Regions from separate parts of the Candidatus Pelagibacter sp. PS_37 genome, predicted to be linked through region 2. Evidence: riboswitches for the same ligand, from Rfam matches in the RefSeq annotation. Region 2 holds a riboswitch; each other region holds the start of a gene.
The links. A riboswitch is a leader RNA that binds a small molecule or an ion and turns the genes downstream of it on or off. The one in region 2 is predicted to bind S-adenosylmethionine.

Region 1 (10,670 bases), 420 kb from region 2:
TTTTGCAATGCCATTAACAAATTTAAGAGGATTGATTGCAAAACCAGGTTTATATGAAAAAGCTCCAAATTGCTCTGTGCCTCCATGGCCAATTTTATCAAAGTCTTCTTTTGAATAAATTTCAGTTTCAATACCAAACTCTTCTCTATAAGCTTTGGCTTGTTCTTTAATATATTTAAACTTATTTGGATGATGGGCAACAACGTAATTACTATCCCCCGTTACATCACAATCAATATTATATTCTTTTATAATGTCTTTTGTATAATTTGAGCCGTCAACAGAGTTTTTAAAGAACTTTTTAGTTTCATCATTGCCGTAAATAGATTGCATCTTTTTAAAAGACATCTTACTTGGCGGCAGACAACAAAAACCTGCATTACGAGATGAAGCCCCCCAACCTATTTTTCCAGCTTCAACTAAAATGACATCTAAATTATGATTTTCTATTAAATTAATTGCACAGGATAAACCAGTGTACCCTCCACCTATTACAACAATTTCTGAGCTGATATCTTTATTAAGTTTATCTAGATTTAAATTTTCGCTTGAATGATCTTCCCAATAACTACTAACTGGGGTGTTAAATTGATAAATATCTGAATGATAAATATTTTTCATTAACAAGACCCTAGCACGCAATTAATACTTAATTCTAGTCAAACTTCTAATTTTTTAGGATTTGAAATGAACTTAAAAGACTTAAGCCCTATTTTCATAGGGCTTAAATTAGATTAGTTAAGCAGCACTTACTCTTTGCTCTATATGCTCTTCATCATTAGAACTTGAAGAAACCTTTTGGAACAATTTTATAGGAACTCCTTTTGATAAAATATCTAATACCGGGCAATGTGTATTTACCGTATCAATCAATTTATCTATTTCAGCTTTTGGTGATGAAGATTTAATATCAACAGTACCAGAGATGGATTGAAAGCCAGGTCTAGTGTTTTTATTTAAAGCTAAAAAACCCTGAAGATCTAATTCACCTTTTAATTTAACACTAACACTCTCAATATTAATACCCGCTGCTGTAGCAAATGCTTTATAGGTTATCTCCTGACACGTTGCTAACGCTGCTAATATTAACTCTACTGGGCTGGGTCCCTCATCTTTTCCACCAAAACTTTTGGGTTCATCAACAACTAATTTATGCTCTCTAAGAGTGACTACAGATTGAAGTCCTTCTTTAAGAATTGAGTTGCTTTCATATTGGACCACAGCATTTTTTGGGTTGGCTGTAAAATCCTTCTGTAGATTACTTATTGTTTCTTTTAGATTGTTACTCATTTTTTTTCTCCTGTTTTAGTGCTTCGACATATGTCAGGCGCACAATTTAGTTAAATGCCCTTCTTAATTTATTTACGCTTTGTCTCCATATTCAGTCATATGTTTTGGAATTCTTTTATTTTTTCCATACATAAAATGATTTTCCATGTTCTCTCGATATTTACTTGCTGGAACAGTTAAACCAATAGATTCAGCAACTTCCCTAATCAACATTGGGTTTGCTCCACAACATACTCCAAGGTAATTAATACCTAAGGCATAAGCATCTTTTGCAAATTTACCTATTTCATATCTATTACAAAAGTGTGGGTCCAATGCTGTTGGAAATGTTCTTCCATGAGGTGATGGACACTGACAATTACTTCTGTCTGGCAGATTAAAAAATGTTGGGTAATCTTCACTAGTTCTATAAGGAATTGGTAAAGCACCCACATGGCATTTGACTGCTTTTCTAATTTCTTTTAAAAAAGGAAACATGGTAGCAGGTCCTCTAAAACAATTTAAACCAACAACATCAGCCCCTAATTGCTCTAGCTCTTTACATGTATCAACAACTGACTTTCCATCTCTCATTTTATTCTCACCCATTGGCGAAATTGTTAATACTGTTGGAAGATTAGCTTTCTTCATTACCTCAAGTGCTTTGAAGGCCTCTTCAGCATAATAAAAAGTTTCACCAATTAACATGTCAGCACCTTCTTCTACGGCCCAACCAATCATCTCTGTAAACATTCCTTCAACTACTTTTTGAGATTGTGGATCATTATGTTTCCAGATATTTGAATTTGAAATATTACCTGCCATCAAATTTGGTTTAGACCCTTTAGGTGTATCTAGTGCTACTTTTTTTGCAATTTTTAAAGCTGAACGGTTTAGAGGTTCAAGAAGTTCTTCTTTACCAATAACACGCATTTTTTCTCTATGCCCATTATAAGTGAAAGCCTCAACAATATCCGAACCCGCATGCTGAAATTCTCTATGTAAGTTCTCTAAAACTTCAGGATGATCTAATGACACCATTGGAACAAATTCCCCTGATGACATGTAGCCACGTCTTTCTATCTCAAATAAAAAACCTTCTGCACATATAACAGGTCCTTTATCTAATCTTTCTTTTAATTTATTTGTGCTCATTTTTTTTCTCCGAGTTTTGTGGAGAAAAAAGGTCACAAAATAACAAGAGGGTTAAATCCATAGGCCTCTTTTCTCCTTTTTAGTGCTTAAGCAAATGCAGGGCGCACAATATGGTTCAACTGCCCGGCTTAATTTTATGAAAGATAAAAAAAAACCACCTGTCTAAAGCGGTGGTTTAAGCGTCGCTTTAGCAGGATTTATAACGCGCTCTGCAATTTAACTTAAATCAGCGCAACTAAATATAATCAACTTTCTCTCAAACTGTCAATTGAAAAAATAAATAATAGTTAAAATTATGAGAATAATGACAATCCAAATACTAAGATTAGTTAAGAATTGCTTTAATTTAGAATTAGATTGTAGAAAAGCTGGGAGTACTAATAAGAGTATCCCTAGCATATAAACAAAGGGTAATATCTGATCTGCCATTTATATCGATGATAGCTTCATCTTTTTGGAATACTTTTTCTGAGGTGAATTTTTTATAACTGCTTGAGCACAACGCATGACCCCTCTTTTTTTATCAAAAGTCATTTTGGGTTCACCATACAATTTCCATCCATTGGATATGGCCTCCGTGACACGATGGCAAAATTCTGAAGTGTCGTCACTTGTAATAAATCTATAACCTTTCATAATCAGACCTTAACAAGTCCTAAATCGGGTGTCTATATCTAGGACAATTATTACTTAATGAAATAATAAGATTGGTTAAGAATTTTTGTAATAGAGAATCTTTTAAATACTTTTATCAATAAATTCATATAACTCATTAAGTGTTATACTTATGTTAATTATAATCCTGTATTAAATGAAATTTAAGTCATTATTCAACTAGACAAAATCATTAATTAATATAAATGATGATGAATCAACTCCTCTTAAAACTTATTATTAAATTCTCTAGCTAGATTTTAACTTCGAATAATATAATGATTGATGAATCAACTCTCCTCAAAGTAAACTAATAAACTTATCTATAGATATATTTTTACCAACCTATTAAATCGACCTTAAGACTAAGAATCGTTCGAAATGAAAAACAATAAAAAAAACATAAAATAGGAAAATAGAAAAATGGAAATGACCTTAATATATACGATAGTAGGCTTTGCTTTAGCGGGGTACAGTGTTATTGCAAATGACTCAATTCAAACATTGGGAACTTTTATCGCGTCAAAACAAAAATGGTTTAAATGGTACACTCTTGCTAGTGCAGCATCATTTGTAATGATACTTGCTATTACTTGGGGCTGGTACAGTAATGATGGAGATATCTCTTACGGCAGACTAACAAGAATACCTTTCCAAGAAATACAATGGTATCACGCAGTGGCACCAGGAATACTTCTAGTATTAACAAGAGTAGGTATACCTGTTTCAACAACCTTCTTAGTTTTATCAGCTTTTGCATCAACGGTAGTACTTGAGAAGATGCTTATGAAAAGTGTTGTCGGCTATGGTTTAGCTGCAACGGCTGCTTATATTTGCTGGGTCGTTATTTCAAAATTTATTAATGAAAAACTAGATGAAGTTGAAGACAAATGGATTGGCTTTTGGCGTAACTCTGTTTGGGTAACTTCTGCTTGGTTATGGTGGGTTTGGTTATCTCATGATGTAGCTAACATTGCAGTTTATCTTCCAAGACAAATTGATGTTAACTTATTATTAATTGTACTAGCTTACTTTACAGCACTACTTTTTTATATCTTCTACATTCATGGTGGAACTATTCAAAAGGTTGTCTTAGAGAAAACTGGCACAAGGTACGCAAGATCAGCAACCATAATCAATATTATTTATGCTGCGGTTCTTTATTATTTTAAAGAACTTAATGACTTACCAATGTCAACAACTTGGGTGTTTGTTGGACTATTGTGTGGAAGAGAATTAGCAATCGCATCAATGAATAGTGATTATAAATTCAAATATGTGTTTCCACTAATTGGTAAAGACTTTCTTAAAATGACTATAGGATTGACGGTGTCAGTTGCAATTGTACTTGCAATTCACTACATCATTATTCCTAACAATTGGTTTTAAGGAAGTAAGACATAACATTGTAATTATTAGCTCTAAGCATTTAATTTATTGCTTAGGGCTTAACAATTTAAGCAAAATAGTTTCAAGTATTAATTATTTAAGTTGCCTCTGTAACACGATGACAAAATTCTGAAGTATCATCGTTTATAATAAATCTATAACCTTTCATCTATACTCCTTTTTAATTTTGTTTTTTATATTGTCTTCTTATGAAGATTATTATGTAAGTGAAGACAAAACCAAAGACAAATTCATCTAAAATTGATCTGTGATTACCCATACCACTTGCAAAATTCCATCTATTAGCATTAAAAAAATCAATCCCAATATCAAATGCTTCTTTACCATTAGAGGCTGAAACAAAAAGATAAACGATTATTACCAGTAAAAACCCACCCATATAAGAGGATAAAACATCTAATAAATGAGTTTTATTCTTTTTATTTTTTATAAGTTTATTTCCAGGGTTTGAAACAACAAAGCTAATAGCAAGTAGGATTAGAAAAGATATTAAGATTAACCAATACATAAAAGTATACTACTAAATCTTAAATAAAGTGTCTAGGTGATGGAATGATTGTTATTTAATAAAATATATACTACATAGCTTTCTTTATGTTTTGATATATTTTAAAAATTATTTAATTAAAAAGGAATTCACAATGAAAGCTGTCGTTTATAAAGATTATACTGCCAATATTGAAATTATTGATATTGCAAAGCCAAAACTTCAAAATAAATCTGTCCTAGTAGAAGTACATGCCGCTAGCATTAATCCGATCGATAATATTTTACATGCAGGTTATCTAAAAGAAATGCTAGAGCTTAGCTTTCCTCATATTATGGGCTATGATGTTTCAGGCAAAGTAGTCGAGGTTGGTAAAGATGTACTTAATGTCAAAGTTGGTGATGAAGTATTTGCTCGTCCCAATCAAGAAGACGCTGGCTCAATTGCTGAGTTTGCTCGTATCCAAGAAAATGAACTTGCCATTAAACCAGAAAATCTAAGCCATATAGAAGCGGCATCTGTCCCACTAGCGGGTTTAACAGCATGGCAGGCATTAGTTACGAAAGGTAATATTAAGCAAGGTGATAAAGTGTTGATCCACGCTGGTTCAGGTGGTGTTGGAACACTTGCCATCCAAATTGCAAAACATTTTGGGGCAACAGTTGCAACAACTACAAGCTCTAAAAATATTGAACTTGTTAAAAGTTTGGGAGCTGATCTAATAATTGATTATACCACTCAATCATTTGAAGATAAATTGTCTGATTATGATTTAGTCTTTGATATGATTGGGGGTGATGTACTTGCTAAGTCTTTCAAGGTTTTAAAAAAGGGAGGTACTCTGATTTCCATTAAGGGCCAAGATACTGAAGACCTTGCTAAAAAATATGGTGTAAACTTTGAATGGTTTTTCATGTCACCTGATGGAGCAATGCTAACAGAACTTGTAACATTAATTAGTCAGGGCACCATTAAAACTGTCATTGACAGCACGTATCCAATGGAACAGGCCTCAGAAGCTTTTGGAAAACTAGCAGAGGGTCGAACTAAAGGTAAGATTGTTCTTACAATTAAATAGGGTTTAGATAATCAAGCTATTAAAGCTTAAATCTTGAGCAAAGAAACTTAAAGATCAAATAGTTAAATTTACCAAGACCATAGAAATTAGGTACAGGTTTTTTAGTCTTTAATTTTTTAGCTTTTTTCTTCTTCATAGCCAATATGGTTTTGTGTTTCGTTTGAATGTTTTAGATTATAACAATCTGTGCAAAGTAAGATCACCTCTGGTCCTGAGCTTACTTGTGTTAAGATGGCTGTATCATCTCCACACTCACTGCACCCTGATAAACGTTTCTTCATTTATGTTTATTACGGGTAATTTGATTAATTCTATCAATATAATTTTTTATCTCAGGTTTATCTTGAGCTTTATTATCTTGTTTGGGGTTTTTCTTCCTTTGGTAATAATAATAGATAGGCATAACAACAGATAAGGCAACGATAATAATTGCTAATATGATTTCAGAAGTTGTAACCATTTAATATTTAATGACAGGCTTGATTGAATTTTTTAAGTCTCCAATAATTATAAGGCCAGGGTGTTAAAAATCCCGCAGTTAACATAATAGGTACCACCCACCAAGTTAGCATCGCTCCACCGGTTAAAAAATAATCTGTAGCGTTCATAGAAATTTCCATACTAACCATTGAGATAAAACTCATGCCACAAGCGGTCTTTAACGCACTGATAAAATCAAACTTTTGTTTCATTAAGATGTAGGTCTCAAGCATAATACTGGTTAATAAACCATTAATGATTGCTAAAGTCATAATGCCTAAAACTGGAAAAGGAATTTTACTTAACTGAAAAAATAATATGGTTCCAAAATCTCCAATAGAACAACCCAACAAACACCAAGCAGTATTTTTGGCACTTCTTTTCCAGGTGTGTTTACAAGACCAATGAAATGTATCTGTTGCCATTTAATTTATTTACTTAAATTTATTTGATGTTGGTAATAATCATTAGGCCAAAAACTTTTAATGTAGGCTAAAACTGAATCTATATCTTTGTCATTTAATTTATCTCCAAAAGCGCCCATTTTACCCTCATAGTCACTAATTATTCCAACTAAACCATATTTAATAATTTTATGTAATGTCTCATCATCATGGTGCCAAGTGTGACCTGTACCATTTAGTGGTGGTGCTTTACGATGACCATCTTCATCTAAACCCTTCCAATTTTTAGCACCTGACAAATTAACTTGGTGACAACTAACACAATTATTTTGGTATACAATTTTACCTCTAGCAATCATTAATTCAGAATCTCTTGTGATTGGAAAATGATTATCTGAATAAGAAATACTACTTAATGATATAAACAGTGTTAAAATTAGAAGTATCTTTTTCATAACAACTAAACTTATATATTAAAATTGGTTGATTAATCTTATATTTTTTTAAGTTTGATTGATTATAAGTATTCATTAATGAACAATTTTTTATTATTTATTGTCACACTTTTTTGCTGGTCGCCTACTTGGTATGTAATCAAGTTTCAATTAGGCTACGTTGATCCTTTAGTGTCAGTATTTTATAGATTTTTGATAGCTGCAATAGTTATTTTTGTTTATCTAATTTATAAGAAGAAAAATCTTAAATTTTCTTTAAACCAACATCTTTGGTTTTTGCTATTTGGGGTTTGTCTCTACTCACTAAACTATGTTTTCTTTTATCTATCAAATACTTATTTAATAAGCGCATTTCCAGCGATTGTCTTTTCAACAGTCGTTATTATGAATATTTTAGGAGAAGGCTTTTATTTTAAAAAGAAACCTTCTTTAAAAACTTTAATTGGCGCAACTATTGGGATGATTGGAATTATAATCATCTTTAATGATGAGATTTTCAACTTTAGCTTAAGTAATGGAACCCATGTTGGATTATTTTTAGCCTTACTTGGTACATTTTCTGCTTCAACAGGTAACATGGTTCACCAAAGAAACTTAAATAATAACTTTTCATTAATACCAACACTTGCGTATTCAATGCTTTATGGATCACTGGTCACATTATTTATTACTCAAATAAAAGGTACTGAATTATTATTTGAATATACTTTTAGTTATATTGCATCCCTTGCTTATCTATCAATAGTTGGCTCAATATTTGCTTTTATATTTTACTTAAGATTGTTAGAGAAAGTTGGAGCTGGACGAGCGGGTTATGTTGGTGTTGTTATGCCTGTACTTGCTCTATTAATCTCAACAATATTTGAAAACTTAGAATGGCAGCAAGATTTAATAATAGGCTTACCGATTTTAATAATTGGTGCAGTGCTCGTGATTAATCAGAAAATTAAACCTATAATATAATTTCTAAGATTTTTTTATTTATTACATTTACCAATAGAACCTAGTAAACATTTAGTTCCATCAATCCAAACTGCGTTATTAAGATTAGCACCTTCAAAGGTGGCATTTAAAATATTAGCACCCGTTAAATCAGCTTCAAAAAGATTGCTATTAGTAAAATTTGTCTCAATCAATGAAGCTCCTTTAAAATTTACTCTTGTTAAGTTGGCACTTGAAAAGTTAGCTTTCTCAAAAATACCCCCTTCAAGATTTGCTTCATATAAATTCGTTCTAATAAAAGAAGATTCTACAAAATTACCGTTAGCTAATGTTGCATTCATCATTACCCCTTTATCAAAAGTAACTTTAATAAAGCTGATAAATGATAGATTAGAATTTGGTATATAGGCTCTACTTAAATCTTGGCCCTCTGAGAATTGACAATTAGAATAATCTACCCCATCAGTTGGAGCATCATCACAACCTGCTTTTGCACCATTAGTTAACAATAAACTTAAAACTAAAATGGCAAAAAGCTTAATAAAGCTAGTCCCCAATTTTTTTTTCATATTAAATGCTAACAAATCATGGATTAAGAGTCTTCTCTTAATTTATTTTATTTAGCTTTTTTTGGATAACGTTTAAATTTAGGAATACCCTGCTCTATTTTATAATAATCTAACTTATCTTCGGTAAAAATATTCATACTTGTTTTAAGTTTTATAGGTTTGTTAAACATACCTGCTGCTATACATATTTCTTTAGTGTTAAAAACTTTAAAAAAAACACTAGCTCCACATTTATTACAGAAACCTCTTTTGGCTCTTTTTGAAGATTTAAACCATTTCAAAGTAGTCTTTTTAATAAACTTAATATTCTGTTCTTCTATTTTGGTATAAGCTGCATAATGACCATGGGTTTTCATGCATTGACTACAATGACAATTTTGCACATCACGATGATTACCCTCAGTTTTAAATTTTATTCCACCACACAAACAGCTGGCTTTAAGAGATAAATTTTTCATATGATTTTTAATTCATTATAATATTATTAATTAGGCTTAGTCCAATATCCATAAACACAACGCGTGCCCCGTCTTGAGCAATCATAAGTATCATGCAAGACACCATCTTTAACAACAGTTATGTGTTTTGAACAAGATACAATTAAAGTCCCACTTGGAAGTTCATCTTTTTTCAAATGAACTTTACAACCTTGTCCAATAAACATAGTTGGCGTCCACTGCCATCCTAATTTTTCAAGATATTTCTTAACCACCACTCTATGAGTACCCGATCTTGGACTATCATTTTTTTGTTTTAAACTTCTTGCAAGTCTTGTTCTTGATGTGGTTCTAAATTCTTCATTTGCCTTATAAAGATCATCATAAATTTTTTGATAAGGAAGCTTTGTTACAATTGCAATAGATCTAACTACACAGTCTCCAGCTTTACCTTTATATCCAGCAGCAGCTCTGCCTCCATCATTGATTTGTAATTCTAAATTGCTACTTGAAAATAATCTTTTAAAGAAATTCACGATTTAGTTTTATGATCTAAGATCTCCACCATGCACTGGGTTGCGTATTCACGCCATTCACTAGCAGTTTTACCTTTAAGACTATCAAGCTGTTGTTTATTACTATTAATACTTTCTTGGTATTTAATTTTATCTGTTTCTTCTAGATTTTTTTCCATGTTAGTAAGATTGGTTTCCATGGCACTAATCCAACCATTACCAAGCTCAACACATTTAACATCATCTTTCTCATCACAAACTTGCTTAAAGAAATTGAAAATAACATCATCAGTTTTAATCTCTTTGCTCATCTTATCTGCCAAAAATACCTAATTTAACATCATAATCAACTGCAATTCCATAATCAGGATCATCATCACTATCAACTACTAATTGGCCTGCTTTACTTAATAGTCTATGACAATCTTTAGTTAGATGTCTAAGTTTAACTTTTTTTCCAAAACTATTATATTTATCAGCAATGTCTTCAATGGCTTTTAATGCTGATTGATCAATTACTTTTGATCCTGCAAAATCAATAATGATTACTTCAGGATCTTCTTCTGGTTTAAATAATTCTAAAAAGCTATCCGTTGAACTAAAAAATAATGGTCCTTCTATTTCATAAACCTTAGCACCTTTTTCTCTAACAGATGGTCTCTCTATGGCTCTAATTCTTGATGCAGATTTCCAGGCAAAAACTAACGCAGATACAATTACTCCAACAATTACAGCGACAGCTAAATCCTCTAAAACAGTTACAACGGTTACAAGGACAATTACTAACGCATCACTCTTTGGTACAAAAAATAATA
Region 2 (10,670 bases):
CTTATGGTTAGTTAAAGTAGTTACAGTTGAACCTTTGATTTATCTTATTATTATAGTAATTTTACTTACACTAAGAGTTAAAATGAAATTTAATTAATTAATTGATTTTTTTTCAGGAACGCAAATCTCAGATCTTGTTAAAAATCTTCTGCCAGTTCCATTATCAAGTGAAAACATTCCACCCATACCTTGAATGCAATCAATAATTAAATCTGTATTTTTCCATGCTTCATGTTGAGTTTCACTTATGTAAAAAAGATCCATTAATTATATTATTATTTTCTACTTAAGATTGAATATAGTCTACATCTTGTGCTTAATTGAAATGTGTCTAATAATTTAGTTATGGATAATAATATAAAAAAAGAATTACAGTCTGCTACATTTGAAAGATTGCTCAAACATCTAGATGAACGAAAAGATGTTCAAAATATAGATATTATGAACCTTGCTGGCTTTTGCAGAAACTGTTTATCAAAATGGTATCGAGAAGAAGCAGAGAAAAAAGGTATTGAAATTTCAGACTTAGATGCACGTGAGCATGTTTATGGTATGCCTTATACTGAGTGGAAAGAAAAATATCAAAAATAATTATTTTTCTTTAAGCCTTGGAAAAAGTTCTACAAAATTACAAGGTTTATGATTTATATCTAACTGATGTTTTAAAATTCCATCCCAGGCATCCGTTACTCCCCCTGAAGAACCTGGCAAAGCAAATACATATTTGCCATTAGCTAGTACTGCACAAGCTCTAGATTGAATGGCAGATGTACCAACTGTTTTTAAACTTATTGTTCTAAACACCTCTCCAAAACCTGGAATATGCTTGTCAGCTATCTCGTTTACTGCCTCTGGTGTAATATCTCGACCTGTAAGCCCAGTGCCCCCTGTTGTAATTACAACATCTATTTCTGATTGATTAATCCAATCTTTAAGGATTTTAATGATGTCATCTTTGTTATCTTTACAAATTTTTCTATCTATTAATTTATGTTTAGCCTCTTCTATTTTTTTTACTAAGATCGCACCGGACTTATCGTTCTCAAAAGTTCTGGTGTCCGTAACAGTTAAAAGTGCTATATTTACAATCATAAATTTAAAATAATTATTATGATTATATTATCATTTTTATTTCTTCTAACAGCAACTTTATATTCAAGTGTTGGCTTTGGTGGTGGCTCTACCTATCTAGCCCTTCTATTAATTTGGGATATTCCTTACTTGATCTTTCCTGTAATTGCTCTCTTTTGTAATATTATTGTCGTATCAGGAAATTGTATAAATTATATTAAAGCTGGAAATATCAATTTTAAGATCCTTACCCCATATTTGATATCATCTGTGCCACTTGCATTCATAGGAGGATCTTTATCGGTAGATAAAGAAATTTTTGAAATTTTACTTTTTTTAGTCTTAGCACTAGCAGGAGTTCTACTTCTCATGAAATTTCAATCTTTTGATCAAAAAATTGAAGTTTATAACAAGATACCAAAAATATTATCGATATTAATTGGTGCATCTGTTGGATTTGTGTCTGGTGTAGTTGGAATTGGTGGTGGAATTTTCTTAAGCCCTATATTGTTATTAATTAGAGTAGATAAAGCAAAAAACATTGCAACAGCAGCATCATTATTCATACTGATTAATTCTTTATCAGGACTTGCTGGCCAATTTACAAAGGCATCAACAATAAATGGAATTTATGATTATTGGCCATTATTTCTGTTTGTTTTAATAGGCGGCCAGCTTGGAAACTATTTAAATCTTAAAATTTTTCCTGCAAGAATATTAGCTCTAGTCACATCGGGACTTGTCATATTTGTCGCTATTCGAATGGGACTGAAGTTGTTTGCATAACAGAAGTATTAAATTATTATAGAAAGATTATGAAAACATTTAGAGCATTTGGACCCACTATAGGAAAAACAAAGTTATCCAAAAAAATTATTACTATATTAAATAATCACGTTGATAAGTCCCAATTATCTAAAAAAAATGATTATAGCCCTAAACTTGCAAGTCAAATTAAGAATGAAATTAAGATACCTAAAACTTTAATTAATAAGAGTTTGTCTAAAAAATTAATAAAAAATATTAAAGTTTACCTTGATAAGTCAGGTGTTAAAAAAATTAAAGAAATTAAGATAATAAATCTATGGGTGGTTAGGCAATTAAAAAATGAATATAATCCAATTCATTATCATGAAGGACAACTGTCAGGTGTTGGCTATCTTAAAATCCCAAAAAATATGAATCAAAATAAACTAGTTAAGAATAAAAAGATTAAAACTAATGGAACTATTGATTTTATTAATGGTCAAAAAAACTTTTTAAGTAAAAGTATCTATAATTTAAACCCTAAATTAGGAGACCTATTGATTTTTCCAAATTATTTAATGCACACAGCTTATCCATTTAACGTTGATGGTGAGAGAAGATCCTTCTCATTTAATGCTAAAATATTATTCAAGAAGTGATTTACTAATCAGTCTAATAGATATATAAATAGTTAACCGATTTGATCCATATTGCAGGTACTAACTGCTAAAAAGGAAATCATTATATAATTGGTAAAGGTAGTTGAACTGTATTGTGCACCTGGCATAGAGCTAAGGCACTAAAAAAGTAAGGAATAAAAATGGATATTAATTTTTTTAAAACAACACGAATTTTAGATGGTGGTATGGGACAAGAATTGTTAGCTCGTGGTATGAAGCCAAACGGCACATTGTGGAGTGCAAATGCTGTTTTAAAAGAAGAATACCATCAACTCTTACTAGACACACATTTAGACTTTATTAAAGCGGGTGCTGAAGTTATTGTTACAGCAACCTTTACTACAAGACGAATAAGATTACGTGATAATAAAATTGAAGATAAGTTTGAATACTTAAACAAAAAAGCTGGTGAAATAGCTAAGAAAGCTAAAGAACAATATCCTAATGTGTTAATTGCAGGCGGTCTTCCACCTCAATATTTAACATACGAAGAAGATACAAGACCAGATGATGAAATTAAGCAAAACTTTTATGATCAAGCAAAATTATTAGATCCTTATATTGATTTTTTTTACTTAGATGTTTTATCTAGTGTAAAAGAGTTTAAATTAGCAATTGAAGCAATTGAAGAATTTAATAAGCCATACTTAATAGGTGCTCACATTTCTGAGGGAATAAATCTTCCAAGTGGTGAAAAAATATCAGATATTATTAACAATATTAATCATAATAATTTACTAGGATTAATTTTATCCTGTGTTTCTCCTGAAAACTTTTATGAAAATTTAGAAGAAGTAAAAAATTTAGGTGTTCCATTTGGATTTAAGCTTAATGCTTTTGTGACAACTAATCCTAAAGATGGTTATACTAATAGTTATAATGTCAGTAAAACTGGTAACCCAAATGAATTTTTGGGTCAAAGAAAAGATTTAACACCTGAATTGATGGCAAATTTTGTTAAAAAATTTAAAAATGCTGGTGCTACTATTTTAGGTGGATGTTGCGAAACGAGACCTTCTCATATTAAAGAAATGGTTCAGTTTAAGTAGTCTTTTTTTGATCTGCTTTTTTAACAAAGTAAATTCCAACAACGACTGCTAATAAAGATAATAAAATTTTAGGTGTTATTATTTCTTTTAAAAAAATATAACTCAATATAGTACCGAATATTGGAATTAAGTAAGAGACTTGTGATTGAAATATAAGACCATTATCTTTTAGAATTTTAAATCTTAGCAACCAAGCAACACCTGTTGAAACCATTCCTAGATAAACTACTGATATTGTAGATTCAACGCTTGGAACCGAGTTCCATGGTTTTTCAATAAAATAAACAAATGGTATTAAGATTAGGACAGCCCAAATTAATATAGAGCCTGTTACATTTTCATTCTTTTTCTTACTAATTTTAAGAGTTAAAACTCCTCCAATAACATAACAAGTTGACCCAAGTAATATTAATAACGCAGAAATAAAATTACTATCATTTATTAATAGATTATCTGAAAACAAATAAATAATTCCTGAAAAACCAATTAGTATTCCAAAAGTTTTAACTAAATTGAACTTTTCATTTTTTGTATAAAAGTGACCCAATATTGTTGAACTCAAGGGTGTTGTTGACATTAAGATTGCTGCCAAATTACTTTGTACAGATTTCACACCGTAAGCTATTAAGAAAAAAGGTAATACCAAATTGACAAATCCTATTATAGCAAACCAATACCAATCTTTGGAAAATGCTTCAATCTTAATTTTTTTATAAAAGCATAATAATAATACTGGAATTGATCCAAAAAAAACTCTCAAGAATGCAATCATAATTGGTCCAAAAGATTCTGTTGCAATTTTGATATTAAAAAAAGCTGATGCCCATATTAAAGCTAAAACTACTAATAATGTATAATCAATTAATCTAGGTTGTCTCATTCAATTATATCTTCAACTTTTCCATTCGTAATCTTTTGAATATCGTTATAGTTTGTTTTAAATACACAGTTTGGATGTCCTGCTGCAGCAAACAATTCATTAAACCTTTCTAAAGAATTGTCTATTATAATTTCAATTCTCTCTAAATGCCCAACAGGTGAGACACCCCCTATTGTATAGCCCGTTTGTGTCTTAACTTCTTCTGGTGATGCCATTGAAATATCTTTTTTATCTTTAACTTTTTTTAGTTTATTTAATGAACACCTCTTATCGCCTGCTACTAAGCATAATATAAAAGTATTTTCCGCTTTAAATAATAAGCTTTTGACAATTGCACCTACATCACAAGCTAAAGCTGTTGCTGCATCCTGTGCTGTTCTTGCTGAATTTTCTAAAACTATTACCTCTAAGGAGTGGTCAAAGTTTTTAAGAAATTTTTCAGCTCTTTTAACAGGTTCTTTATCTAATAAGCTCATATTTCAACTAATAATTGATTGATAATTTAACAAATAATGTTGTAATTCATATGTAAAAAACGCATAGGTGATATTTATTATTCAAGCAATATTATTAAAGAAACATTTGTTATTAATTGACCACAAAATTTAAAAAAGGAGAAACTATGACTGCTGCCAATGTTCTAAAATTCATGAAGGAAAAAGAAGTTGAATTTGTTGATTTAAGATTTACTGACCCTCGAGGAAAACTTCAACATTTAACAATGGATCACACTATCGTTGATGAAGAAATGTTAAATGAAGGTGTATTTTTTGATGGTTCATCTATTGCTGGTTGGAAGGCAATTAACGAGTCTGACATGATTTTAATACCTGATACTTCTAGAATGATTATGGACCCTTTTACATCTCATAATACTCTAATCCTTTTTTGTGATATTTTAGATGCTGTTAAAAGATCTCTTTATGAGAGAGACCCAAGAGGAACAGCTAAAAAGGCAGAAGCATATTTAAAAAAATCTGGCATTGGTGATAAAGCTTTTTTTGGTCCTGAACCTGAATTTTTTGTTTTTGATGATGTTAGAATTAATAATGATCCAAACAACACTGGTTTTAAAATAGATAGTAAAGAAGGTCCTTATAATTCTGGAACAGAGTATGCAAATGGAAATATGGGTCATAGACCTCCAGTAAAAGGTGGTTACTTTCCAGTCCCTCCAGTTGATAGTGAACAAGATATGAGAGGTGAATACTTAAAAAGTTTAAAAGAGGTAGGTATTAAAGTTGAAAAACATCACCATGAAGTAGCACCAAGTCAACATGAACTTGGTATGTACTTTGGAACACTTGTTGATCAAGCTGATAATGTTCAATTATATAAATATGTAGTTCAAATGGTTACACATTCATTTGGAAAAACAGCAACTTTTATGCCAAAGCCGATTGCAGGAGATAACGGTTCAGGTATGCACATTCATCAATCAATTTGGAAAGACGACAAACCAGTTTTTTCTGGTGATGCTTATGCAGGGTTATCTGAAACAGCACTTCACTATATTGGTGGTATTTTGAAACATGCAAAAGCAATTAATGCTTTTTCAAATGCTACAACAAATAGTTACAAAAGATTAATTCCAGGTTTTGAAGCCCCTGTTCTGCTTGCCTACTCTGCAAGAAATAGATCTGCTTCATGTCGTATACCAATTTCATTAAGTAAAAATGGTGCAAGATGTGAAATAAGATTTCCTGATGCTTCAGGAAATCCTTATTTAACTTTTGCTGCTATGCTTATGGCTGGTTTAGACGGAATTAAAAATAAAATACATCCAGGTGAATCTTTTGATAAAGATCTTTATGAATTACCTCCAGAAGAAGTTAAAAACATTCCGACTGTTTGTGGATCATTAAGAGAAGCAATGGAAAGTTTAGATAAAGATAGAGAATTTTTAACTGAAGGTGGTGTATTTACTGATGATCAAATTGATGCTTACATTGCATTAAAATTTGAAGAGATACATAGATTTGAACACGCACCTCATCCTGTAGAGTTTGAGATGTATTACAGCAGTTAAGACTAATTACTGTCTAGTTGTTGCGATTGTATCTTTGTTAATTCCTTTTTTGACAACGTAATCCTGTGTGCCGTTAGCACCAGTGTTTACTTCTTTTCTAAGAGTCTTAAAAAAAGTTCTTTCTTTCAGTGACTTTTCTAAAGATTTAACAAGATTTTTAAATTCAAATTTATTCATGACTAATTAATACCATAGATATGTGATATTTGCAATACTGATATGCGTTTAAGTAATGTTATACTTTAAATGACTCGCCACAACCACAACGTTCAGATTCATTGGGGTTATTGAATACGAATGATGAGGAAAATTCTTCTTTTTTATAGTCCATTTCAGTGCCTAATAAGTACATAACAGCTGCAGCATCAACAAAAACCTTAACGCCCTTATCTTCAATTATTTCATCTGAAGGATTTATTTCTTTTGCATATTCCATTACATAAGACATGCCAGCACAACCACCAGACTTAACTGCAACTCTAACTCCAATTGAATTCGACTCAACCCCAGACATAATTTCTTTAATACGACTTGCAGCATTATCACTTAATTTAATGATAGGGCTCATTATAGATTTAACTCCAATTTAGCAGCTTCAGACATCATTGATTTTTCCCAAGGTGGTTCAAAAACTAAATCTAGGTCAACCTCTTCAATGCCTTCTACTTGCATTGCACTATCCTTAACCTCCTGAGGTAAACTTTCTGCAACAGGACAATTTGGTGTAGTCAAGGTCATTATAATTTTAGCTTTAGACTCCTTTACCTTAACATCATAAATTAAACCTAATTCATAAATATTGACCGGTATCTCTGGGTCATAAATTTTTCTAATTTCAGCTATTACTTGTTCTCTTAAATCCATAATTTAATCTAATTTTTCAGTATTAATTTCTTCTTGAGTATTGTCAATTGCAGAAATTAAAGTGTGCCATGATAAAGTCGCACATTTTACTCTCATTGGATATTGTTTTACTCCAGACAAGCACATTAATTTAGTTTTTTCATCTTCTTCTAGGTTTTTTGATTTTAATTCAGGATTCTCCTTAATCATACCTAAGAAGTCATTTACAATTTCTTTAACTTCTACTTCTTCTTTGCCTTTAATTAAATCAGTCATAATTGATGCTGAGGCCATTGAAATTGCACAGCCACTACCTTCAAATGAAATATCTTCTACTTTTTTATTTTCATCAAGTTTTAAAAATATATGTACATTATCACCACATAATGGATTCTTACCCATTGCATCTTTATTAAAATTTTCAGTTTTTCTTAAGTTGCGTGGATTTTTACCATGCTCTAAAATTATTTCTTGATAAAGTTCTTTTATATTCATTAGAGATTAAAAATTTTCTTACAGTTATTGATAGAATTATTAAGTTGATCTAAATCATCTTTTGTATTGTAAACACCTAATGAAGCGCGTGCACTTGCGGGTATTCCTAATTTGTCATGTAGGATTTGACAACAATGATGACCTGCTCTAATTGCAACACCATCTTCATCCAATATTGTAGCTATGTCATGAGGATGAACACCTTCTATAGTAAAAGACAAAACTGCTGATCTATGTTTTGGGTTACCAATTAATTTAACTGAATTATTTTTTCTTAAAATTTCTTGACCATATTCGATTAATTCTTGCTCATGTTTAATCATGTTTTCAATTCCGATTTTTTCTAAAAATTTTATAGATTGATCAAATGCTATAACTTGTGCTGTAGCCATTGTTCCGGCTTCATATTTATTGGGTAAATCACCATATGAAATACTATCTTTTTTTACATCTTGAATCATTCCACCACCACCTTGATAGGGTGGTAATTCCTCTAGCCACTTTTTCTTTGCATATAAAACACCAAGACCTGTTGGCCCGTACATTTTATGGCAAGAAATAGCATAAAAATCACAGTCTATGTCTTGCATATCAAGTTTTAAATGAGGAGCACCTTGGCATCCATCTACTAAAACCGCAATACCTTTTGAATGAGCAAGTTCTGTTATTTCTTTAACTGGTAAAACTGATCCCGTTACATTTGATAAGTGTGTAATAGCAATTAATTTTGTTTTTGATGTAATTTTTTTTTCAATGCTTTCTAAAGTAATCTCTCCATCATCATTAATTTCTGCAAACTCTATTTTAATACCTTTAGATTGTCTTAAAAAATGCCAGGGCACATAATTAGAATGATGTTCAAGTTCTGTTATAAGTATTTCATCCCCTTCATTTAAAAATTTTTGACCATAGGTATTAGCTACAAGATTAATTGCCTCAGTCGCACCTTTAGTGAATACAATTTCATTTTTATCTTTAGCATTAATATATTTTTGAACAGAAGATCTTGTATTTTCATAAAGATTAGTTGCAGCTACCGCTAAGTAATGAACGCTTCTACCTGTGTTTGAAAATTCATTTGTATAAAAATCATTAACTCTATCAATTACAGATTGTGGTTTTTGAGATGAGTTAGCACTATCAAGATATACAAGATCATTATTATGAACTTTATTATTAAATATTGGAAATTCTTTTTTAATATTTTCTATACTCACTCTACAACTCCCATCATCTCTTTGATTAAATTTTTGATTTCTAAATCAGTAATTTTTTCAACTGCATCCATTAGAAAACCATTAATCAATAATTCTTTTGATTGCTGATAACTTAGACCTCGAGACATTAGATAAAATATCGAGTCTTCGTCTAGGTTACCTGAAGTTGATCCATGTGAGCATTTTACATCATCTGCATAAATTTCAAGTTCAGGTTTACCATCGAATTCTGTATTTTCATTTAAAAGTAAAGCTTTACTTAGTTGGTACCCATTTGTTTTCTGTGCTTTTTGATCAACAAAAATTTTACCTTGATAGATACCTTTAGAATTGTCATTTAAAACCGTTTTGATTAATTGATAGCTTTTTGTATTTTCTGCTAAATGATTTATGTTCGTTTTAATTTCATGATGTTGTAAGTTTTTTAAATTTATCACACCATTAATAAATGCTGAACTGTATTGATCATTTAAATTACAATTTACTTCATTTTTGATAAATTTAGATCCTGTTGAAAAAATAAAATTTTCAGAAATACTATTTTTTTCAAGATTAATATTATTATAAAAATATTTAATATTAGAATTGGTTTTATGATCAATTTTGTAGCTTTTAAGGATTGCATCTTGAGCAATATCAAAATTTTGATTTATATTAATGAAGTTATTTTGAGACTGATCATCGAATATAGTAACTAATTTCAAGTTACTATTTTTTTCTAACTTAATATCTGTTCTTAAATTGAGTGCAGTTGAATTAACATTCTCAGTAGTTATATTGTATAAAACTAGAGGTTTATTTAATGAATAATTCTCTTTAACGGTAATACCTATATGTGCGCTAGCAAGAGCATGATTTAATGATACTAATGGATTAATTCCATTGATATTATTACTTAAATCTAAACCATTATTAATTAATACTTTAGTGTCATCCTCGTACTTAATGTCTACTTTTGAAATAACTCCATTAATAAAAATTATCTTATTATGTTCAAACTTATTAATTAAAGATAATTGATCTTTAGGTTCGTAAGTTTTATCGTTATAAAAACTTAAATTTTTAATATTAGATGATATTATTTGATTTAAATCTGAAAATTTCCAATCTTCAATTCTTTTATTTGGAAAGCCTTTATCAATAAAATTTGTTAAATTTTTTTTTCTAAACTCAATATTGCTTTCAGAAAATTTTAAATTTTCTGTCATCTTATTGAAATCTGATTTTAGTTGTTCAATCATTTAACTAAGAGTTTCGTAACCTTTGCTTTCTAATTCCATTGCTAATTCAGATCCTCCAGATTTAACAATTTGACCATTAATTAAAACATGAACAAAATCTGGTTTAATATAATCAAGTAATCTTTGATAGTGGGTAATGATTAAAAAAGAACTATCTTTACTTCTTAATGCATTCACACCCTCAGATACTATTTTTAAAGCATCAATATCAAGCCCAGAATCTGTTTCGTCTAAAATAGACAGCTTAGGATTTAGGATAGACATTTGAAGTATTTCATTTTTTTTCTTTTCTCCACCAGAAAACCCTACATTTAATTGTCTGCTTAATATTTTTTCATCAAATTTTAATTCTCCAGCTTTTTGTTTAACTAATTTTAAGAATTCAATAGCATCTAGTTCTTTTTCACCTTTAGCTTTT
Region 3 (10,670 bases), 280 kb from region 2:
ATGGCGATGTAAATGTTATCGTTGCAGATGGATTTACTGGGAATATTGCTTTGAAGACAGCCGAAGGTACTGCAAATTTTATTACCAGTGAATTAAAGAAAGCCATGACAGGTAATATTGTTGGTAAAATTTCATCTTTACTAAATATTTCAAATTTAAAAAAATTTAAAGAAAGATTAGATCCAAGACTTTATAATGGTGCAATTTTCATAGGTTTAGATTCTCCTGTTATTAAAAGCCATGGTGGAACAGATTATATAGGTTTTTCAAACTCATTAAGTGTTTGTACTAGAATTGTCACTGGAAATTTAATAGAAAAGATAAGAAACAACATAAGTTAATGAAAAGAACTAACTTAACAAAAAAAGATCTTATAAATTCAATTTATATGCAAATTGGTTTTTCAAAAAATATATCTGAAAATTTAATTGATGATTTTCTAATTACAATAGTAGACAATTTAAAAATAGAAAAAAAATTAAAGCTCTCTAAATTTGGTACTTTTTCTATAAGGGCAAAAAAAAGTAGAATTGGACGAAATCCCAAAACAAAAGAACAAACAACTATATCTAATAGAGATGTTGTTTTATTTAAAGCTTCTAAGGAATTTAAAGATTTGGTAAATTCTAAGAATGATTCATAAAAATAGTGATGCTTATAAGTCAATAGGTGAGGTTGCTAAAATTCTTGGTCTTGTAAACAAAAAAAAAGGAACCTTGAATACTCATACTATTCGATTTTGGGAGAAGGAATTTAAGCAAATTAAGCCAAAAATTTTAAATGGTAATAGAAGATATTATAATAATGATACTATTGAGGTTTTAAAAAAAGTTAAATATCTACTCAAAGATCAAGGAATGACAATTATTGGTGTTAAAAAAGTTCTTAATTCTGATAAATCATTAAAACTTGACGAATTACCAAATAATTCTATAAATGCTGATTATAATTTAAAAAATAAACTTAAGAAGATTTCCGATTTAATAAAAAAAATAAAAAGTTTAAAATAAAATGGCAAAAAAAACACACGTTAAAGTTAGATTAGTACCAGAGGCTAAACCTGATAGTCCTTTTTTTTATTATGTTAAAAAACCTGCAGGTGGTGAAAAAGCTAAAGTTAAATTGTCAGCAAAGAAATATAACCCTTCTACAAGAAAACATGAAATGTTTGTGGAAAAAAAATTACCTCCACACAGTAAATAATATTATTTTTTTCTAAAATTTCTTTTTTCGTAATCAATAAAAGACCAAATCATATTTTTCCAAATTCTATTAGTGATTTTTGGGTCAATATTAGTTTGTATTGATTTTTTTTTAATTTTTTTAAGTATAAAATTGATCCTTTTTTGATCAATTATTTCTTTTTTATGTATTTTTACTTTTAGCACTTCATTGACTAGTGAAGATCTTTTTTTGATTAATTTAAGTAAATCATTATCAAGTTTATCAAGCTTAATTCTAATCTGATTTAGTTTTTTTTTATTAGTAGGCGACATTTATTCAATTGGTTATTAAGATAATTATTATAAGTATAATTTATGTTTGTAAATAGCGACAACTATATAAAATATTTAAAATTGTGGTTAATAACTTTATTTTCATTAATTGTTCTTATGGTAGCTGTCGGTGGTCTTACTAGACTAACAGACTCTGGTTTATCAATCACAGCTTGGGAGCTCTTTACTGGAATACTCCCACCTATGAATATTAATGAGTGGAATTTTTATTTCTCAGAGTACAAAAAAATTCCTGAATATAAAAATATTAACTACGGCATGTCCTTAGATGAATTTAAAGTGATTTTTTATTGGGAGTATGCTCATAGATTATTAGCAAGATTTGTAGGTTTGTTTACTTTAGTGCCTTTGCTTTTCTTTACGTTCTATTTCAAAAAAACTCTGCATTATTCTAGTAAATATTATTGGATTTTTTTTCTTGTATGTCTTCAAGGATTCATCGGTTGGTATATGGTATCTAGTGGATTAATTGAAAATAATGACGTTAGTCACTTTAGACTTAGCATTCATTTATCTTTGGCCTTATTTATTTTATGTTTAATTTTTTGGTATATTTTAGATATTCATAAAATTAAGAAATTTGAAAATAAAATTCCAAATTTATTTTTATTATTCATACTTAAATTGATAGTTTTACAGATTGTATTGGGTGCTTTTTTATCAGGTTTAGATGGTGGTCTTATCTATAATTCATGGCCTGATATGAATGGTAGTTTTTTTCCAAATGATGTTAGTTATGGTGATTTAATTACTACTCAATTATTTAACAACCCATCAATTATTCAATTTTTGCATAGATCAACTTCATATTTGCTTTTATTTTTTATAATCATTTTAAATTTTATCTATTTTAAAAAACAATATGATTTTAAATATGTATTATTTTTTGATGTTGCTATCTTAATTCAAATTTTTTTAGGAATTATAACTTTGATTTCTGGTGTAGAGATTACATACGCTTCACTACACCAGCTAGGTTCAATATTAGTTTTGAGTTCTTATTTTTTGATATTATATAAAAACTCTAACTAACTGCTTTCAAATTTCCTTTTGAAGATTTATTTAAAGCTTGGTCTAAATCCTCAATAATGTCATCTATATGCTCAATACCAATACATAATCTTACGTATCCAGGAGTTACACCTGAGGCTAACAATTCTTTTTCTGTTAACTGACTATGAGTTGTTGTTGCAGGATGAATTGCTAAACTTCTTGCATCTCCAATATTTGCAACATGATAAAACATTTTTAAAGACTCGATAAATCTCTTACCTGCTTCAATACCACCTTTGAGCTCAATACCAACTAAACCACCATTTCCTTCATTAAGGTATTTTTTAGCACGATCAGCAATTTTACCTTCATGTTCTGTTGGATAGATTACTCTTGTTACTTCTTTATTTTTCTTTAAATAGTCAACAACTTTTGATGCATTTGAGCAGTGTTGTTTCATTCTGAGAGCAACTGTTTCTAGCCCTTGAATAATTCCAAATGCATTGTCAGGTGATAGGGCAGAACCAAGATCTCTTAGTAATGTAACCCGCGCTCTTACTGCAAAAGAAACATTAGCCCCAGTTAATTCTGGAACCACTTTTCCCCATACAGCTCCACCGTAACTCGCGTCAGGTTCGTTAAATAAAGGTTGTCTTTTGGGATCAGCTGTCCAATCAAAATTACCTCCATCAACTAAAGCTCCACCTACAACTGTACCGTGACCACCTATATATTTTGTTAATGAATAAACTACTACAGCAGCACCATGTTCTAAAGGTTTGCAAATTACAGGGGCAGCTGTGTTGTCCATTATTAATGGTATATTGTATTTTTTACCAATATCAGAAACTTCTTTAATTGGAAAAACTCTCAAATAAGGATTTGGTAAAGTCTCACCATAAAAAGCTCTAGTTTTATCATCAACAGCTTTTTCAAAGTTTTTTGGGTCAGAAGGGTCTGCATATCTAACTTCAATACCAAGTTTACTTAATGTATGCGTGAATAACGAAATAGTACCTCCATATAAATCCGTAGAGCTGACTATATTATCTCCGGCTTGTGCAACGTTTAAAATTGCAAAAGTTGATGCGGTTTGTCCAGATGCTACTGTTAAACAGGCTAATCCTCCTTCTAATGAAGCAACTCTTTTTTCAAGAGCATCATTTGTTGGATTCATTATTCTTGTATAAATATTTCCAAATTCCTTAAGAGCAAACAAATTCGCAGCATGTTCAGTACTATCAAATTGATACGATGTTGTTCTATAAATTGGAACTGCTACTGCTTTGGTTGTTGGATCACTTCTATAATCACCACCATGTATAGCTATAGTCTCAGGGTTTTGTCTTTTTGTACTCATCTTAATACTCCTTTTTTAGTACTTTTGCTTTATGCAAGGCGTACAATACAGTTCAAATGCGCCTACCGATAATGTGGGTAAAAAATCCTTTTTAGCAATAACTAGCCTGCAATAGGAACAAATCGGCTATATAAAAATATCATTTAAGCAAGATATTGCAAGGGAAATATAAAATTGACATTATATCTAATAATAGTATTAATCCTCGCACAATGACAAAATTTCTAAAAAGTGGTGATTTAAACAGTAACTGGTTTGAGATAGACGCTAAAAATGCTGTAGTTGGCAGATTAGCTTCTATTATTGCTATGATTGTTAGAGGAAAAAATAAAACAACTTTTACACCTCATATGGATGATGGTGATTTTGTTGTTGTTAAAAATGTTGAACAAGCAAAGTTCACAGGAAAAAAATTTAAAGATAAAAAATATTATAGACATACTGGTCACCCAGGTGGAATTAAAGAAATTACTCCTGAAAAGTTATTAGAAAAAAATAAACCTGGCGAGACATTAAAATTAGCTATTAAAAGAATGTTACCTGGGGGAGTTCTAGGAAGAAAACAGTTAACTAAAGTAAAAATTTATGCTGGTGAAGAACACCCTCATGCAGCACAAAACCCAAAACTTTTAGACCTAGGTAAATTAAACAGTAAAAATTTAATAAGAAATTAATATGGTAACAACAGCTACACCAAATAAAGTATCTACAAAAAAACCTAAAATTAAATTAGATTTTAAAGATAGTAAATACGCAACTGGTAGAAGAAAAAAATCTATTGCAAAAATTTGGGTGAAAAAAGGTACAGGCAAAATTTACGTTAATGGCAGAACTATGGATGAGTATTTCACTAGCGGAAGTCACAAAATGCAAATCACAAGACCATTTGAGATTATAAACCAAGCAACTGATTATGATGTAAGATGTAGCGTAGCAGGTGGTGGTCACACAGGTCAAGCTGGTGCAATGGTTCATGGTATTGCTAAAGCATTAATCTTATTTGATTCAGAGAATAGAGCAGTACTTAAGACAGAAAAGCTTAATACTAGAGACTCTAGATCGGTTGAAAGAAAAAAACCTGGTCGTAGAAAAGCAAGAAGAAGCTTCCAATTCTCGAAAAGATAATTCTTTTTTAACTCTAAACTGTTATAATAAAAAAATGCCTAAGCTTAATGTTTTAGTTGCTGGATCAACAGGTTATATTGGTGTTCAATTAATTAAATTATTAGTTAAACACAGCAATGTTAACATTAAATATCTTTGTGGTAATACGTCTGTTGGAAAAAATATTTCAAGTTATGAAAAGTCATTAAGTTCAAAAAAATTACCTAAAATTATTAGATACAATAAAGAACTTTTAAAAAACATAGACCTTGTTTTTACAGCTCTACCTAATGGTGAAGCACAAGATATTTCAAATGATTTATTAAAACACAATATATTAATTGATTTAGCTGCAGACTTTAGACTTAATAAAGCATCAAATTATCTAAAATGGTACAAACAAAAACACAGATCTGTCAAAAATATTAAAAAATCAATTTATTCATTACCAGAAATCAATGGTGACAAATTAAAGAAATTTAATATTATCGGATGTCCGGGTTGCTACCCAACATCAATACTTTTACCACTTATTCCATTAGTTAGGAAAAATTTAATAAAAACAGATAATGTTATTATAGATTCAAAATCTGGTTACTCTGGTGCTGGAAGAGGTGTGCATAAAAAATATAAGAATAAAAATCTTTATGAATCCTTAAGCGCTTATGGTGTTGGTTTCCATAGACATAACTCTGAAATTCAACAAGAAATCGAAAACTACACTAAAAAGAAATTTTCTTTTACATTCACACCCCATTTAACACCAATGTTTAGAGGGATACTTAGTACTATTTACTTAGACCTTAACAAAGGTGTAGGTATTAAAAATTTAGAAAACACTTTAAAGAGTCAATATTCAAAAAACAGATTCGTTAAAATTTTAAAAACAAATTCATTGTTAAGTACAAATGACGTAATTAACACAAATAATTGCTCTATAGTAATTTGTAAAACTAAGTATAAAAATAGAGTTATTATTTTATCTGTTATTGATAATTTGATTAAAGGTGGGGCAGGTCAAGCAATACAAAATATGAATATCAAATATGGTTTTAATGAAACAAAAGGATTAATTTGAAATACTTATTTTTATCCCTAATTGTATTTTTAACTTCGTGCTCATTAAACAACGAATCTACTTATTGGAATGAAGATCCTATTAAAAAGTCTACTGATGAAAAAAAACTTTCTCAGATATTAAAAAAAACTGGTGATTACAAATCTATGACTTTTGATGAATTTAACCTCTTTCTTAAAGATTATTCAAAAAATGCAGAATACCCAGATATTAACCAATAGATGAAAAATATAATCAACATTGCTGTAGTTGGTCTAGGACAAGTTGGTATTTATTTGTTAAATGAACTTAATACTAAAAAAAAAGATATTGAACTTAAGACAGGTAAAAAGATTAACGTTGTAGCTGTTTCGGCAAGAAGCATTTCTAAAAAAAGAAGATTTAAAGTTAATAAAAAAATTTTTTTTAAAAACCCATTAGAAATTTTTGATAAGACCAAAGTAGATATTTTATTTGAAGCTATAGGTATGTCAGATGGGATTTCAAAAAAAGTTGTGGAAACTGCTTTAAAAAATAAAATACATGTAATCACTCCTAATAAAGCACTTATCTCTAAACATGGTGATTATTTGGGAAAATTAGCAGAGGAAAATAATGTTAATTTAGAATTTGAAGCATCTGTTGCTGGTGGTATTCCAATATTAAGAACCATTAAAGAGGGTCTTGCAACTAACAAAATTTCTAAAGTTTATGGAATTTTAAATGGTACTTCTAACTATATTCTTTCAGAAATGGAAAATTCTAATGATAGTTTTTTAAATGTATTAAAAAAAGCTCAAAAATTGGGATACGCTGAACCAGGTAACCCTAAATTAGATTTAAATGGTTTTGATGCATTTGCTAAAGTAAGAATTTTGTCTGCTCTAGCTTTTAATACTAAAATTTCAAAACATAAATGCTTATTGGAAGGTATTGAAAAAATTGAATTAAAAGACATAGAAATTTCCAATCAATTAAATTTACGAATCAAACTCCTTGGCATTTCAGAACTAATTAATGGCCAACTTTTTGAAACTGTACACCCATGCTTAGTTAGTAAAAGTTCTTATATTGGTAACGTTGGTGGTGTTATGAATGCTGTTATTCTCGAAGGAAAACCTGTGGGTGAAAGTATATTGCAAGGGGAGGGAGCTGGCCCTGGACCTACTTCTTCATCTTTATTATCAGATTTACTTTCAATTTTAAGAGGTAATATTAAGAAGCCATTTGGTATTCCAGGCAGTAAACGTAAATTGATTAAATGTTACAACGTTAATAATTATGTAAATTCACTATATTTGAGATTTGAAGTTAAAGACAAACCAGGTGTTTTATCAACAATCACAAACCGACTAGCTAAGTATAAAATTTCAGTAAAAAGATTAATCCAAACTCCTGACAAAAAAAATAATAAAGCTACAATTGTTATTATTACTCATAAAACTAATGAACTTAATTCTAAGAATTGTCTTTCTGTTTTTAATAAAGACAAAAATATTCTAAGATACCCAACATTGATTAGAATTTATAATTAATGGAAATATATCTAAAACTGTTTGAGGTTTTATTTCCTGTCTTTTTTGTTGTTGGTATTGGTTATTATCTTGGCAAAAATAATCCGAAATTAGATACATCTTTTATTACTACCTTTGCAGCAAATATTGGTACTCCAGCAATGATAATATATTCTTTAACATCAACTGGAATGTCTTTTGACATTTTTAAAAATTATTTTTGGTACTATTTGATAGCAATTTTTATTTTTACAATAGTAGGTATAGTTTTTTTATTTTTTTTAAATACTAAAGATATTATTCGTGAGTTACCCCCTTTTGTTATGCCTAATACTGGTAATATGGGTTTACCAATATGTTTATTCGCTTATGGCACTCAAGGTTTAGGTATCGCTGCTGCAATTTCAGCCTTAATAGTGCTATGCCATTTTACTCTTGGAGTATTTCTTGCTGATAGAAAATTTGATTTAAGTGTAATTCTTAAAAACCCACCTTTTTATGCAATTATAATTTCAGTAATCTTTCTATACTTTAGAATAGAACTTCCTCTCTTCGTTGAAAATACAACTTTTCTGCTAATGTATGCTACGATTTTTTTAATATTAATGTCTTTAGGAATTGCTCTTACTCGTTTTAAGATTTTTTCATTCAAAAAAGCATTTATATCATCAATAGGAAGGGTAATACTTGGCCCAATAATTGGTTTTTCAATAATAAAATATTTTAACCTTTCAGGTTTTGCTGCTGGTGTTCTATTAATTCAATGCTCAATGCCCAGCGCTGTTTTAAATTATCTTGTGGCATCAATTTATTCGCCAAAAAAGATTGTAGATAGTGTTGCTAGTACCATTGTTGTTTCAACAGTCATGTCTTTTTTTACTATTCCTGTTGTCGTATTCTTTGCTTTAAAATACTTTAATTAAACTGTATCTATTGGCTTATGAAAGCCATCATATTTAACCTTTTAGCCTGGGTAATGCTTCCAATCATGGATGGTTTTGCAAAATATTTAAGTGCCGATATGCCCGTTTTACAGATCACGTGGGCTAGATATTTTTTTACGGTCGCATTCACTCTTCCAATAATGTTCTTGTTTTATAATAAGCAGCTTGTTTGGACAGATAAGCCTAAGTTACAAATAATAAGAGGGTTAATACTACTTTCTGCTAATATTTGTTTTTTCTACGCAATATCTGTTATCTCTCTAGCTAAAGCTCTGACACTTGCTTTTGTAGCACCTTTAATTGTTACTGCATTTTCTCCTATATTTTTGGGTGAGAAGGTGGGTATAAGAAGGTGGACTGCTGTTATTATAGGATTTATAGGCTCTCTAGTGGTTATAAGACCAGGTTTTGTGGAGATTAACTTGGCCAGTCTAGCTGCATTAGGAACAGGTGTAATGTATGGTTTCTATTTAATAATTACACGTAAATTAAGCACTTCAGATAACCCTTTATTAACTTTATTACTAACTGGATTAGTTGGGTTAATCGCCGTTTCAGGATTAATGCCATTTGTATGGGTTAATCCAACTCCTTCTCAATGGTCTATGATGGCCTCAATAGGCGTATTTGCCTGCATTGGGCACTTATTTCTTATATTATCACTTAAATACGCTGATGCCTCTAAATTGGCTCCATTTAGCTACTTTGAAATCATTACTAATATAATTATTGGTTATTACTTCTTTAGTGACTTTCCTGATAATTGGACATTCTTAGGCTTATCCATTATTATTATGAGTGGAGTTTATATATCTAGAAGAGAATCTTATATTAAATCCTATTAACTAAGTATTACTTGTTTACTAATATCTAATATTATACATTAATAATATATTGTATATTACTGTAATTATTAATTTAATTATAATATTATTAATTTCTAAAAATTACAAATTAAATATAATAATATTTAAAAATAGTTAAATTATAGTTACTAAAGTAGGCTTAAAATAAAATAAAAGTAGCATAAATCTATTTTTCTAACGTTGAAAAAGCGAGAATTGGGTAATTTTAATTTTTAGTAAATTAAACATAGTTTTTAAACTGGCTAAAATGGTGATTTAGTATTGATATTAAATACTTATTTCAATTAATAGGGTATTTTTTTTAAAATTAGAGTGTTTATAGAGTAGAATAGAGGGTTAAAAAAGCTAGTAAAATGGTCTTTTTTACTCTCTCTATAATCGTTGCTATTGTTGACAAGTAGAGCAATGCAGTATGAGAATATACTGTTTAAACGCTCATAGGATAGTCTATTTTAGCCAAAAGTCTATTTGTAGTACAACTGAAGGATGTATTACAGTAATTAAACGAAAATATGGCAAAATATCTAAAAAGTGTTTAATAACAAAGGTTTTTGGCGTTTTTTGAGGTTAAAAGTACTATTTTATGAAGACTTTTTCTGATCTCAATAAACGTCGTTTTTGTTGAATTCCACCTTTTCCAGAGTATCCGCCGAGACTTCCGTCTGATCTGATGACTCGATGGCAGGGTATTTTAGGTGGATAGGGGTTTTTACCCACTGCATTAGCAACAGCTCTGAATGCCTTAGGTTTTCCAATAGCTTTAGCAACTTCCAAGTAGGTTTTAACTTTACCTTTGGGTATTTTCTTTAGGTAATTCCAAACTTTTAGCTGAAACTTAGTTCCCTTTAAGTTCATAGAGTTCAAACCCAGTGTTATTAGCTATTTTATCGTATAATTTCTTTGCATTTTCATTGGAAGAGTGGGTGATCCAACGAATTCCATCCCAATTATTGGCTTTAGATAATGATTTTAGGTGACTAATAAGTTTTTGAGCTATTTTTTGACCTCTAAATTCTGGATCTACAAACAAATCATCTAAAAAACCAATGTATTTTCCTTTTATTGGCCTTGGCATTGTTCTGTAATGGGCAATTCCAACGATTTTACCCTCTAATTCAAAGCAAATAGCATTAACATTATGAGATTCATCATGAATCCATCCCCATAAAGTGTCTAAAATCTCTGTATTCATTGGAACTTTGTAGAAATCAGCATAACCATTATATAATTTAGACCAATTTCTCTTATCTTTATGCTCTAATTTTCTAATCATTTGCTTTAATTTAACATTATATATTATTGATTTTATTATTTT

Region 1: it holds a riboswitch for S-adenosylmethionine, as region 2 does, so the genes downstream of both, AC5SL9_RS03960 (homocysteine S-methyltransferase family protein) here and AC5SL9_RS01760 (homocysteine S-methyltransferase family protein) in region 2, are expected to answer to the same signal.
Region 3: it holds a riboswitch for S-adenosylmethionine, as region 2 does, so the genes downstream of both, AC5SL9_RS03195 (O-acetylhomoserine aminocarboxypropyltransferase/cysteine synthase family protein) here and AC5SL9_RS01760 (homocysteine S-methyltransferase family protein) in region 2, are expected to answer to the same signal.

What each region holds. Positions count from the first base shown of each region.
Region 1 is NZ_CM182067.1:744,875-755,544, forward strand. It holds gene AC5SL9_RS03950 (NAD(P)/FAD-dependent oxidoreductase) at 1-621, opposite strand, end outside; gene AC5SL9_RS03955 (OsmC family protein) at 739-1,290, opposite strand; SAM riboswitch class V at 1,295-1,359, opposite strand; gene AC5SL9_RS03960 (homocysteine S-methyltransferase family protein) at 1,363-2,424, opposite strand; SAM riboswitch class V at 2,494-2,558, opposite strand; gene AC5SL9_RS03965 (DUF1737 domain-containing protein) at 2,854-3,060, opposite strand; gene AC5SL9_RS03970 (hypothetical protein) at 3,502-4,467, shown strand; gene AC5SL9_RS03975 (DUF1737 domain-containing protein) at 4,565-4,636, opposite strand; gene AC5SL9_RS03980 (hypothetical protein) at 4,649-4,996, opposite strand; gene AC5SL9_RS03985 (NADP-dependent oxidoreductase) at 5,130-6,053, shown strand; gene AC5SL9_RS03990 (hypothetical protein) at 6,170-6,334, opposite strand; gene AC5SL9_RS03995 (hypothetical protein) at 6,331-6,513, opposite strand; gene AC5SL9_RS04000 (DUF4396 domain-containing protein) at 6,521-6,958, opposite strand; gene AC5SL9_RS04005 (c-type cytochrome) at 6,964-7,392, opposite strand; gene AC5SL9_RS04010 (DMT family transporter) at 7,471-8,355, shown strand; gene AC5SL9_RS04015 (pentapeptide repeat-containing protein) at 8,370-8,903, opposite strand; gene AC5SL9_RS04020 (GFA family protein) at 8,951-9,361, opposite strand; gene AC5SL9_RS04025 (hypothetical protein) at 9,388-9,876, opposite strand; gene AC5SL9_RS04030 (hypothetical protein) at 9,873-10,166, opposite strand; gene AC5SL9_RS04035 (SulP family inorganic anion transporter) at 10,168-10,670, opposite strand, start outside.
Region 2 is NZ_CM182067.1:327,967-338,636, reverse strand. It holds gene msrQ (protein-methionine-sulfoxide reductase heme-binding subunit MsrQ) at 1-97, shown strand, start outside; partial or broken gene AC5SL9_RS01785 (DUF779 domain-containing protein) at 94-255, opposite strand; gene AC5SL9_RS01780 (DUF1244 domain-containing protein) at 346-591, shown strand; gene AC5SL9_RS01775 (molybdenum cofactor synthesis domain-containing protein) at 592-1,092, opposite strand; gene AC5SL9_RS01770 (sulfite exporter TauE/SafE family protein) at 1,111-1,857, shown strand; gene AC5SL9_RS01765 (2OG-Fe(II) oxygenase family protein) at 1,887-2,477, shown strand; SAM riboswitch class V at 2,566-2,629, shown strand; gene AC5SL9_RS01760 (homocysteine S-methyltransferase family protein) at 2,639-3,547, shown strand; gene AC5SL9_RS01755 (DMT family transporter) at 3,540-4,427, opposite strand; gene AC5SL9_RS01750 (YbaK/EbsC family protein) at 4,424-4,903, opposite strand; gene glnA (type I glutamate--ammonia ligase) at 5,050-6,456, shown strand; gene AC5SL9_RS01740 (hypothetical protein) at 6,463-6,633, opposite strand; gene AC5SL9_RS01735 (HesB/IscA family protein) at 6,692-7,024, opposite strand; gene AC5SL9_RS01730 (iron-sulfur cluster assembly protein) at 7,024-7,320, opposite strand; gene sufU (Fe-S cluster assembly sulfur transfer protein SufU) at 7,324-7,794, opposite strand; gene AC5SL9_RS01720 (aminotransferase class V-fold PLP-dependent enzyme) at 7,794-9,011, opposite strand; gene AC5SL9_RS01715 (SufB/SufD family protein) at 9,008-10,252, opposite strand; gene sufC (Fe-S cluster assembly ATPase SufC) at 10,253-10,670, opposite strand, start outside.
Region 3 is NZ_CM182067.1:605,905-616,574, reverse strand. It holds gene plsX (phosphate acyltransferase PlsX) at 1-341, shown strand, start outside; gene AC5SL9_RS03220 (HU family DNA-binding protein) at 341-643, shown strand; gene AC5SL9_RS03215 (MerR family transcriptional regulator) at 633-1,010, shown strand; gene AC5SL9_RS03210 (50S ribosomal protein L33) at 1,012-1,203, shown strand; gene AC5SL9_RS03205 (chorismate mutase) at 1,206-1,496, opposite strand; gene AC5SL9_RS03200 (COX15/CtaA family protein) at 1,539-2,549, shown strand; gene AC5SL9_RS03195 (O-acetylhomoserine aminocarboxypropyltransferase/cysteine synthase family protein) at 2,542-3,870, opposite strand; SAM riboswitch class V at 3,875-3,943, opposite strand; gene rplM (50S ribosomal protein L13) at 4,083-4,544, shown strand; gene rpsI (30S ribosomal protein S9) at 4,546-4,995, shown strand; gene argC (N-acetyl-gamma-glutamyl-phosphate reductase) at 5,030-6,052, shown strand; gene AC5SL9_RS03175 (hypothetical protein) at 6,049-6,273, shown strand; gene AC5SL9_RS03170 (homoserine dehydrogenase) at 6,274-7,566, shown strand; gene AC5SL9_RS03165 (AEC family transporter) at 7,566-8,468, shown strand; gene AC5SL9_RS03160 (DMT family transporter) at 8,486-9,334, shown strand; gene AC5SL9_RS03155 (methylated-DNA--[protein]-cysteine S-methyltransferase) at 9,932-10,210, opposite strand; gene AC5SL9_RS03150 (GNAT family N-acetyltransferase) at 10,191-10,628, opposite strand; gene AC5SL9_RS03145 (hypothetical protein) at 10,645-10,670, opposite strand, start outside.